2 regions of the Streptococcus sp. oral taxon 431 genome follow, and region 1 is predicted to be linked to the other one. Evidence: predicted binding sites of a transcription regulator. Region 1 holds the regulator's gene; the other holds the start of a gene.

Region 1 (5,700 bases):
AAAGAATCGCAGATGCTGCAGGTGTTCCACTTGGAAAAGTATCTTCACGCCAATTTTCAGATGGTGAAATCCAAGTTAACATCGAAGAAAGTGTTCGTGGATATGATGTTTATATCATCCAATCAACTAGTTATCCAGTAAATAACCACTTGATGGAACTCTTGATTATGGTTGATGCTTGTGTTCGCGCTAGTGCTAATACTATTAACGTTGTACTTCCATACTTCGGCTACGCTCGCCAAGATCGTATCGCTTCTTCACGCGAACCACTTACTGCAAAACTGGTTGCAAATATGTTGGTCAAAGCCGGAGTTAGTCGTGTATTGACACTTGACCTCCATGCCGTTCAGGTTCAAGGATTCTTTGACATTCCTGTAGATAACCTCTACACAATCCCGCTTTTTGCCAAACACTACTGCGATAAAGGTTTGACTGGTTCAGATGTGGTTGTTGTCAGTCCTAAAAACTCTGGTGTAAAACGTGCTCGTAGTCTTGCAGAATACCTAGATGCTCCAATTGCCATCATTGATTATGCACAAGATGATTCTGAACGCAGTCAAGGTTACATTATCGGGGAGGTTGAAGGTAAGAAAGCAATCTTAATCGATGACATTCTGAATACTGGCCGTACCTTCTCTGAAGCTGCTAAAATCTTAGAACGTGACGGTGCAACTGAAATCTATGCAGTTTCAAGTCATGGACTATTCGTTAACGGTGCTGCAGAGTTATTAGATGCAACAAATATCAAGGAAATCTTGGTTACAGATTCTGTTGTGACAGAAAGTAGAAAACCTAAAAACGTACAATACATCACTGCTAGTGAATTGATTGGTGATGCTATGGTTCGTATTCATGAAAGAAAACCAGTTAGTCCACTATTTAAATAGAAATTAGGTGAGTTTTTGATTTATTTGGATAATGCTGCAACGACTCCGATGTCTTCAGTAGCTATCTCAGCAATGACTCAAGTCATGCAAGAAACTTATGGCAACCCTTCTAGTATTCATGGCCATGGGCGTCAAGCAGGTAAACTATTACGAGAAGCTCGTCAAGAACTAGCAAGTTTACTAGGAACAAAGCCACAACATATATTCTTTACCACTGGTGGTACTGAAAGCAATAATACTGCTATCATCGGCTACTGCCTTCGCCATCAAAATCGTGGGAAGCACATTATCACTACTGCGATTGAGCACCATGCTGTTCTAGAACCCATCAAATACTTGGTTGAAAATTTCGGTTTTGAAGTGACTATTTTACAGCCTGAACATCAAGAAATCACTGCAGACCAAGTCAAAAATGCACTGCGTGAAGATACCATTCTTGTTTCTACTATGTTTGCCAACAATGAAACTGGTACACTGTTACCTATTGCTGAAATTGGTGAGGTTCTAAAAAATCATCCAGCCGTCTATCATGTCGATGCAGTTCAGGCAATCGGTAAATTAGAGATACTTCCCGAAGAATTGGGAATTGATTTTCTCAGTGCTTCTGCACACAAATTTTATGGTCCAAAAGGAGTTGGTTTTCTCTATGCTGCATCTACAGATTTTGATTCCTACCTTCATGGTGGTGATCAAGAGCAGAAAAAAAGAGCAGGAACAGAAAATCTTCCTGCCATTGTAGGAATGGTAGCAGCTCTAAAGGATGATCTTGAAAACCAAGCACAAAACTTTAAAAAAGTTCAACAACTAAAAGACACCTTCTTAAAGGAAATGGCTGAGACAGACTATTACCTCAATCAAGGGAAAGATCAGCTACCTTATGTCCTTAATATTGGATTTCCAGGTCAACGAAATGATCTACTACTTCTTCGTCTGGATCTTGAAGGGATTTCTATTTCAACTGGTTCTGCTTGTACTGCAGGTGTCGTTCAGGTTAGTCATGTTCTTCAGGCTTTCTACGGAGAAGACTCTCCTCGCTTACACGAATCCGTTCGCGTCAGCATTTCACCTCAAAATACAGAGCAAGAAATGATCACTCTCGCACAAACTCTAAAAGAAATCATTGGAGGATAACTCAATGGCATTCGAAAAAACTATTAGTCTCAAAAATTGCCGTTACGATTACACACTTAGCCCAACTGTCAAAAAGTTTACTCTAAAAGATAACACTTTTTTTGAAACAAAGGTTGGTAACTATGAACTAACACGCCTTCTTGAGAAGGTTCCAAATAGTGGGGAAGGTTTCCAACTTAAGATTATTATCAACAAAGACTTAACAGGTGCAAAAATCAACATCACTGATAAATTTGGTCTGCGTTTGGTTGATATCTTTAAGTCAGAAGAAACTCATATCCACCAAGAGAAATTCTACTTCTTGATGGACAGTCTTGTTGAACGTGGTGTCTTCACTAAAAGTGAAAGATAGAAGGTCCCTATGTTTCGATTAACCTATAAGGATACCTATCAAGTCGATCGCCTTTTAGAATACGAAGATTACGAAGCACTCATGCTGTCACTTTCAGGATGTGTGACTCTTCCAGATACGACCGTCATTACTTCTCTTACCTATAAGGGAAAAGAAATCTATCAAGGTCTTCTGGGAGATCTCTATCGTTTTCTATTTCACTATGATTTTACAAAGATAAACTAAGATTTTCTTAGTTTTTTCTTGTTTTTGTTGATTTTTTCACAATCTTTCTATAAAATAGTAGTTAGAAAGGTTGTGATTTTGTGAAAGAAAAACAGTCCACTATTCCTAAAGCAACAGCAAAGAGACTTTCTCTTTATTATCGTATCTTTAAAAGATTTCATGCAGAAAAAATTGAAAGAGCCAACTCAAAACAAATTGCCGAGGCCATTGGTATTGACTCTGCTACTGTTAGACGAGATTTTTCCTACTTTGGTGAACTTGGTCGCCGTGGATTTGGCTACGATGTCAAAAAACTAATGACGTTTTTTGCTGATCTTCTAAATGATAATTCTATTACAAATGTTATGTTGGTGGGTATTGGTAATATGGGGCATGCACTCCTTCACTACCGTTTCCACGAACGAAACAAAATGAAAATCATTATGGCTTTTGATTTGGATGATCATCCTGAAGTTGGGACAAAAACTCCTGATGGAATCCCAATTTATGGAATTTCCCAAATCAAGGATAAAATAAAGAATGCAGATGTTAAAACTGCAATCTTAACAGTTCCGAGTGTCAAATCACAAGAAGTAGCTAATCTCCTTGTCGAAGCAGGTATTAAAGGAATTTTAAGCTTTTCACCCGTTCATCTCCAACTTCCAAAAGATGTGGTAGCTCAGTATGTAGATTTAACTAGTGAATTGCAAACTCTCCTCTATTTCATGAGAAAAGAGGATTAGAAAGCGAAAGCATTTATGAAAAAACCAGTTATTGGGATTACAGGAAACGAAAAAGCTCATCCTGATGATGAGCTTATGATGAGCTATGCTGCGAAAGGCTTTGTTGAAGGAGTCAAGGAAGCTGGGGGAATTCCCATTATCCTACCAATTGGTGATCAAGAAATGGCTAGTTACTACATTGACTTGATTGATAAACTCATTTTAACAGGTGGACAAAATGTCGATCCAAAGTTCTACGGTGAGCCTAAAACAATCGATAGTGATGACTACTACCTTCAACGCGATATTTTTGAGTTAGCACTCATTGAAGAAGCAATCAAACAAAAGAAACCAATTTTTTCTGTTTGTCGAGGCACTCAGCTCTTTAATGTGGCTATGGGAGGAACTCTTTATCAAGATATTGAAGACCATTGGCAGGATACTTCAGCCGAGTATACAACTCAACGTTTAGTCACCGAGCCTGATACTATTCTTCGAGAAATCTATGGAGAAATCTCCCATATCAACTCTTTCCACCATCAGAGTATTAAGGACCTAGCTCCAAATCTCAAGGTTGTAGCTCATGATCCTAAAGATGGAATTATCGAGGCTGTTACAACAACGGATGGTTTTCCTTACCTCGGTGTTCAATGGCATCCAGAATTTCTCTTTGAAAATCGCCCCAAAGATAAAACACTTTTCGACTATGTCGTCAATGAATTGTAAAAACCTGTATCATATACAGGTTTTTTACACCAGATCCGTCTTCTCACGGTAACTAAAATAATCGGAATGTGAGACGATAAGATGATCCAATAAGACCAACCCCATTAATTCGCAGGCTTCTTTAACAAGCTTCGTAACATGGTCATCATTTCTACTCGGCATGACAGCACCAGATGGATGATTATGAACCAGAATCACAGATGTTGCCATATGCTTCAAAGCATAGTGGAGAATTTCCCTTGGTTCAGCAATACTTCTAGTAGCTGAGCCGATAAAAATGGTTTGCTGATGAATGATTTGATTTTGAGTATTCAGATAGAGCGCCACCAGGTGCTCTTGTTTTTTATCTCCCAGTTCAGCTTGCATCTTTTTAGCCAGTCTTTGACTACTGAGGATACTCTCTGCCTCAATGGTTTCTTGTTTATGAATACGATGGCCCAATTCAATCATGGCTTGCAATTCAATAGCTTTTACTCTACCTATACCTGATAAACTCTGTAGTTCTTGCAAGGTCATTTTTTTCAAATCAGTTAAGCAATTTAATTGATTCAATACTTTTTGAGCGATTTCAAAAACAGTAGATTGACGAGTTCCTGTTCTAAGTAAAATAGCTAGTAATTCCTGATTACTCAAACTCTCTACTCCTTCTGTCACCAGCCGTTCTCGTGGTAAGAGCGAATCTTGTTGAAAAGAAATACTATACATAAAAATCCTCCTCACTTAATTATTCGTGAGAAGGATGGTAAACCAGATAAAATTTATCTATTTTTAAATATTTTCAAGAGCAAGACGCAAATCTTCAATCAAATCATCAACATTTTCAAGACCAATTGATAGACGGATTTGATTTTTAGTTACCCCTGCTGCTTCTAGATCTGAATCAGACAACTGGGCATGAGTTGTAGTTGCTGGATGAACGACTAATGATTTTGCATCTGCTACGTTGGCAAGGTTTGAAAAGATTTCTAAGCTATCAATCACCTTACGCGCTTCTGCTTCTCCACCCTTAACGTGGAAGGTAAAGATAGAACCTACACCTTTTGGTAGGTATTTTTCAGCCAAGGCATGGTAAGGGCTATCAGCTAATTTTGGATAGTTAACTTTTTCAACCTTTGGATGCTTCACAAGGAAATCAACGATTTTTTCAGCGTTTTGAACATGGCGTTCTACACGGAGAGAAAGTGTTTCAAGACCTTGCAAGAGCAAGAATGAGTTAAATGGTGAAAGGGCAGCTCCCATATCGCGAAGCAATTGAACACGAGCAGCAACGATAAAAGCTGCAGCACCAACATCACGAGTATAGCTGATATTGTGGTAGCTTGGATCTTCTTCGACTAATTGAGGGAATTTCCCTGAAGCTACCCAGTCAAACTTCCCACTATCAACAATAACACCACCAATAGTTGTACCGTGTCCACCGATAAACTTAGTTGCTGAGTGAACCGCAATGTCAACACCATGAGAAAAGACATTGATGAGGTAAGGTGTTGCAAAAGTATTGTCAGTAACCAATGGAATCTGGTGTTTATGAGCAATTTCAGCAATCTTTTCAATATCAGGAATGTTGATAACTGGATTACCCAAAGTCTCGATCAAAACAAGTTTGGTATTATCTTTAATAGCTACCTCTACTTCTTCTAGATTATCGATATCTACAAATGTTGTGGTAATTCCATAT
Region 2 (5,700 bases), 770 kb from region 1:
TCGCTATCTCAATGAAACCCTGCCCTACATGAATACGACTGCTGAAAATATGGTTTACTGGATTTTCCAAACCATGAGCCAAGAGTTGCCAGACGAGCGCGGTCTCCGTTTGGAATATGTTCGCCTCTATGAAACTCCGACTGCCTTTGCAGAGTTTAGACGGGAGTGGTTAGATGACTAAGGAACGTGTCCTCAAACTACCAGTTCTAGAAATTTTTGGGCCTACCTTTCAAGGTGAAGGTCGTGCTATTGGCCAGAAAACCATGTTTGTCCGCACTGCTGGTTGCGACTACCACTGCGACTGGTGCGACTCTGCCTTTACTTGGGATGGTTCTGAAAAACCAACTCGCATGACAGCTGATGAAGTAATCGCTGAGTTAGATAAACTAGGAAGCTACGACTATGTCACCCTATCTGGGGGAAATCCTGCTATCCTAGCAGCCAATATGGCTCAACTGGTCACCAAACTCAAGGAACGTGGGGTCACTCTGGCTGTTGAGACCCAGGGATCCCGCTGGCAAAATTGGTTGAAAGATATCGACCAAGTCACTCTGAGTCCTAAGCCTCCTTCCTCCAAGATGGAAGTCAACTTTGAAACCTTGGACTTTATCGTTTCCCAACTAGACCCAGACAAAGTAACCTTTAAAATCCCTGTCTTTGATGATGCAGATCTAGCCTTTGCCAAAGGCATTCAAGAACGCTACCAACCAGATGTCCTCTTCTTATCGGCGGGAAATCCTGAGCCCAAGGCTACAGGCAATATTGTCCAAGACCAACTGGACCGCCTCAAAGAGCTATGGGAACGCGTCGCTGCTGATGATAGCTGGGGCAATGTCCGCGTCCTTCCTCAACTCCATACCCTCCTCTACGATAACCAACGCGGTGTTTAAGATTAGAAAGAAAAAAACATGTCACAACAAGAAGAAATGAAAAACCTAAGCCTACTGGGCAATAAAGAAACCAACTACATTTTCGAGTATCAACCCGAAGTCCTCGAGTCCTTTGACAATCGTCATGTGGAAAATGATTATTTTATCAAATTCAACTGCCCTGAATTCACCTCGCTTTGCCCTATTACCGCTCAACCAGACTTTGCGACTATTTATATTTCCTACATTCCTGACAAGCTCTGTGTTGAGTCAAAATCCCTTAAACTCTACCTCTTTAGCTACCGAAACCATGGAGATTTTCATGAAAACTGTATCAACACTATCGGGAAAGACTTGGTCAACTTGCTAGACCCTCGCTACTTAGAGGTGTGGGGGAAATTTACACCTCGCGGTGGCATTTCAATTGACCCTTACTACAACTACGGTAGACCTGGAACCAAGTATGAAGGCTTGGCAGAACAACGTCTCTTCCAACACGACCTCTATCCAGAGAAAATTGACAACCGCTAATACTCTTCGAAAATCTCTTCAAACCGCGTCAACGTCGCCTTGCTGTAGGTATGGTTGAGGCTGGGCAAAAACTCAATTTCAGGAGAAAATGAAGTAAATATCCTCACAATAAAACGCATAGCATCAAGTTTTTTCAATACCTGATACTATGCGTTTTTCTAATTCCAAAGACTTTTTTCCCAGCCTCTTCATCTACAACCTCAAGCAGTGCTTTAAGCAACCTGCGGCTAGTTTGCTCTTTGATTTTCATTGAGTATCAACAGATACAAAAAAGCCCTGTTCCTCATCATGAGGAGCAAGGCTTTTTGAGTTTCGATTATTCTTCAGTTCCAAGGAAGTTTTTAGCAACTAGAGCTGCAAGAACTCCACCAACGATTGGTGCAAGGATGAAAATCCAAACTTGTTGAAGAGCTACACCACCTACCAATACAGCAGGAGCCAAGCTACGAGCTGGGTTTACTGAAAGTCCAGTGATGTTCAAGCCAGCTAGAATCAAAGCTGTCAATGACAAACCAATCACAAAACCAGCAATTGCGCCATTCCCTTTGCTTGCTGAAGTTACAGTCATGATGACCAAAACAAACAAGAATGTTGCGATTGTTTCAAACAAGAAACCACCAAAGACAGTTACTCCGTTTGCCAAGGCATTTTCACCAAGACTTGCAGTTGACATACCTGAATTTGCCAAGAGGAAGAGTACAGATCCAGATGCAAGGAAAGCACCAACCACTTGTCCGAGGATGTAGTTTACAAGCTCTGAAGATGACAAACGTTTGTTAACAAACATAGCGATAGAAACAGCTGGGTTCAAGTGAGCACCTGAAACAGTTCCGATTGAGAAGGCTGCGACTACGATTGCCAAACCAAAAGCAAGAGCAATCCCAAGGTGTCCAAGACCTTCAACACCATTTCCAAAAACAACAGCTCCTGTTCCGATGAACACAAGCATAAAAGTACCAATTAATTCAGCAACAAATTTTTTCATGATAAGTCTCCTTTTTTCAAACTATGTATTAGTCTATCAGAAGAAGGAAAGGGTTTCAAGAAATGTGCTTGGAAAATTTTGTGTAAGTTTTCACATTTAATAGTCGAAATCTAATATTGAAAAGATTGAATGACTTCTTTCAAGTCAGCTTGTAAACTATTTCTCTGGTCGAGTTGAACATAGACTTCTAAGAGACAGGATCTAAAATTGGAAAATTTATAAAAATCTTCCGTCTCTTCTATCGGGAAATCAAGTGACTTTATCCAAGAGGTTAGTGTCGCTTGATCCACCTTGCCTTGCAAAATAGGTTCGTAAAGAACTCTGGCTAAGCGCCATTCCTCATCATCTATAAATCGAACCGTAATTCTTTTAAATAGTTGGCCAAGTATGTCAAATACTTCATGAACTCTGTTTTTAGGAAAGTCTGGATGACAAACAACTTCAGTCAAAAGATCAGCCCCATGAGCAAAAGCATGCACCCAACCATATTGAGTTGAAAAACCTGTCGTATCCTCTTCTTTTTCAAGGTAATGCAACCCTTGATTGAGCAACGTATTTCTGATATCAGTTTTAAGCACTTGATAAAAAAGAGACTGTTGGTTGCCATCGGCAGATAAGAGATTGGCATAAATAAGTGCCCTAAAAGAACGTTCAAGCGTTGAAGCTCCTGCCTTATCAATCTCTTTATCTAGGCCACCATCAGAAACAATCATAGCAGCAATCAACTGAAATTGCTCCTTGGTAAATAACTCTTCTTGAATCCCTCTAGCCAGACTGGTAAAAACCAATTCATCGCGAATCTCTGGACTCGGATCCCCTATGTGCTCAAGCAACCACAGGATTTCTTCTTGACGATAGCTCGGTTTTGCTTCTACTACTTTTCTTTTCAATTCTGGATACATCTGCCTACCTCCTATCATACACATCTATTATACAACATTCTTTTCTAGCTATCTTCATTATAAGAAATAAACATGTTAGTCTCAGATAGTTTTTTCACTCTTAGAGGGTTAATTTTTTCCAAAAACCAAGTATTTGTTTGACACAAATTTCACAAAGGTGTATACTGAAACGTGATAGGACTTCTTTTAGAAACCTATCACGACTCACTTATAAACCTTTTGCTGTTCTTTTATGAACGTTTGAATGGTATCACGGATACCGAGGAGGAATCATATGTCTAAAGTAGCTATCGTTACAGGTGCAGGTCAAGGGATCGGTTTTGCAATCGCAAAACGCTTGGTTCAAGATGGTTTTAAGGTTGGAGTTTTAGACTACAACGCTGAAACAGCTGAGAAAGCAGTTGCTGAATTGTCAGCAGATAAAGCTTTTGCTGTTGTAGCTGATGTGTCTAAACAAGCAGAAGTTGCTGCAGCTTTCCAAAAAGTTGTCGATCATTTCGGAGACTTGAACGTTGTGGTAAACAACGCTGGTGTCGCTCCTACTACACCTCTGGATACAATTACAGAGGAGCAATTTGCTCGCACATTTGCTATTAACGTCGGTGGTGTGATTTGGGGAGCACAAGCTGCTCAGGCTCAATTTAAAGCACTTGGTCACGGTGGTAAAATCATCAATGCTACTTCTCAAGCAGGTGTTGTCGGAAATCCAAACTTGACTGTATACGGCGGTACAAAATTCGCTGTTCGTGGTATTACTCAAACATTGGCGCGTGATTTAGCAGAGTCAGGTATCACTGTCAACGCCTATGCCCCAGGTATCGTTAAAACACCAATGATGTATGATATCGCTCATGAAGTTGGAAAAAATGCAGGAAAAGATGACGAGTGGGGTATGCAAACATTCGCAAAAGATATTACATTGAAACGCCTATCCGAACCAGAAGATGTAGCTGCAGCAGTTAGCTTCCTTGCTGGACCAGATTCAAACTACATTACAGGTCAAACCATTATCGTTGATGGTGGTATGCAATTCCATTAAGATATATAAAAAGAGGTTGGAAAATGATCCAACCTCTTTTATCATCTCCACGATTCCAATTTTCGGAGTCGTTTTTTGTCATTTAAAACAATCTTTCTGTCCTATTCATGCTTCAGAAATGAAAGGATTTCTTCAAGACTAGCGGAACTTCCTTGCTCTAAATAGCGTGATTTACTACCATTTTGATAGACTGAAAGATTCGGAACGGTTTGGATATCCATTTCTTTTGCAAAGGCTGTAATTTCATCCTTTTCATCAGAATCACTATCCAAATAATAGACCGTCTGGTGACTTTTTTGAATCGCTAGAGCCAAATTGGGCACAAACTTTTGACAGTAGGGACAGGATTCTCTTCCAATGTAGACGACAAACTCGTCGCCATTTGCAAGTTTGGAGCGCATTTCTTTCATATTGATTGCTTTGGTATACTGAATAGCTTCCTGATAAGTTTTTGGAAGAACAGGCTGACTGAATTTCCAAATCATAAACAAAATCGGCATAGCAATTCCAATGATAAGCAAGCTAAGTTTTTTATTGACACGCACTAGCATCTCCGTCCTTTTCTAAGTATTTTCCCTAGTCTAATCGCCCACGACAAGATATAAAATCCAACCGATAGATCTATAATATCGCACATTCTGAAGACAAAGTCTTTAGTAAACTTTATTAAATAAATGTCATTCTAAAATCTCAACAATATAACTCTATTGTTGCACTTTTATGATTTTATTCTCCCAACTGGGCACTGTAGTTGATAATTTGGTCAACTGTATCAGACAAGAATTGGATGGTATCACGGAGTGGTTTATCCGTTGAGATATCGGCTCTGATAATCATAGCTGATTCAAGTGGTGTTTTGCTACCACCTGATTTGAGGAGATTGAGCCAGTCTCTAGCTCCATTCTCAGAGTTTTTAAGATGAAGGTAACCAGCAGTCGAGATGACAAGTCCTGCTGAATAGGTATAACTATACAAGCCCATGTAATAGTGAGCTTGGCGCATCCAAGTCAGTGCTGCATCATCATCAATCTCAATAGCATCTCCCCAGAAATCCGTCAAGACTTCTTTCATAATACTGTTGAGTTTGCTTGCCCCAAAGGTTTCTCCTTCTTCAATCAGTGTATAAACCTTACGTTGGAAGGCTGCTTCCAAGAGGTGGGTGATAAAGTTATGGAAGTAGGTATCTGTCAAGCGGTGAGCAAGAGCGAATCGTTTCTGACGTGGATCATCAGACTGGTGTTCCAAGTAATCACTTAAAAGCAATTCATTGAAGGTTGACGGTGCTTCGACATAGTAGGTAGACATGTGAGCATTGAAGTAACTTTGGTGATTGTCAGAAAAGATGAATTGACCAGAGTGACCAATTTCATGAAT

Evidence for each region. The regulator Rex, encoded in region 1, represses fermentation and respiration genes when NADH is low (regulators of the CRP and FNR family bind a similar motif). The targets are predictions, from matches to a motif close to TTGTGAANTANTTCACAA.
Region 2: the regulator Rex is predicted to act here: its motif matches at 3,425-3,442, upstream of AXE83_RS02050 ((S)-acetoin forming diacetyl reductase).

What each region holds. Positions count from the first base shown of each region.
Region 1 is NZ_CP014264.1:1,192,064-1,197,763, forward strand. Features, by position in the region: gene AXE83_RS05560 (ribose-phosphate diphosphokinase) at 1-887, shown strand, start outside; gene AXE83_RS05565 (cysteine desulfurase family protein) at 903-2,018, shown strand; gene AXE83_RS05570 (DUF1831 domain-containing protein) at 2,023-2,370, shown strand; gene AXE83_RS05575 (DUF4649 family protein) at 2,380-2,595, shown strand; gene AXE83_RS05580 (redox-sensing transcriptional repressor Rex) at 2,676-3,317, shown strand; gene AXE83_RS05585 (gamma-glutamyl-gamma-aminobutyrate hydrolase family protein) at 3,333-4,022, shown strand; gene radC (RadC family protein) at 4,047-4,727, opposite strand; gene AXE83_RS05595 (O-acetylhomoserine aminocarboxypropyltransferase/cysteine synthase family protein) at 4,791-5,700, opposite strand, start outside.
Region 2 is NZ_CP014264.1:420,110-425,809, reverse strand. Features, by position in the region: gene queD (6-carboxytetrahydropterin synthase QueD) at 1-181, shown strand, start outside; gene queE (7-carboxy-7-deazaguanine synthase QueE) at 174-890, shown strand; gene queF (preQ(1) synthase) at 909-1,400, shown strand; gene AXE83_RS02060 (MIP/aquaporin family protein) at 1,717-2,385, opposite strand; gene AXE83_RS02055 (DUF2785 domain-containing protein) at 2,496-3,287, opposite strand; gene AXE83_RS02050 ((S)-acetoin forming diacetyl reductase) at 3,562-4,326, shown strand; gene AXE83_RS02045 (thioredoxin domain-containing protein) at 4,428-4,877, opposite strand; gene pepF (oligoendopeptidase F) at 5,053-5,700, opposite strand, start outside.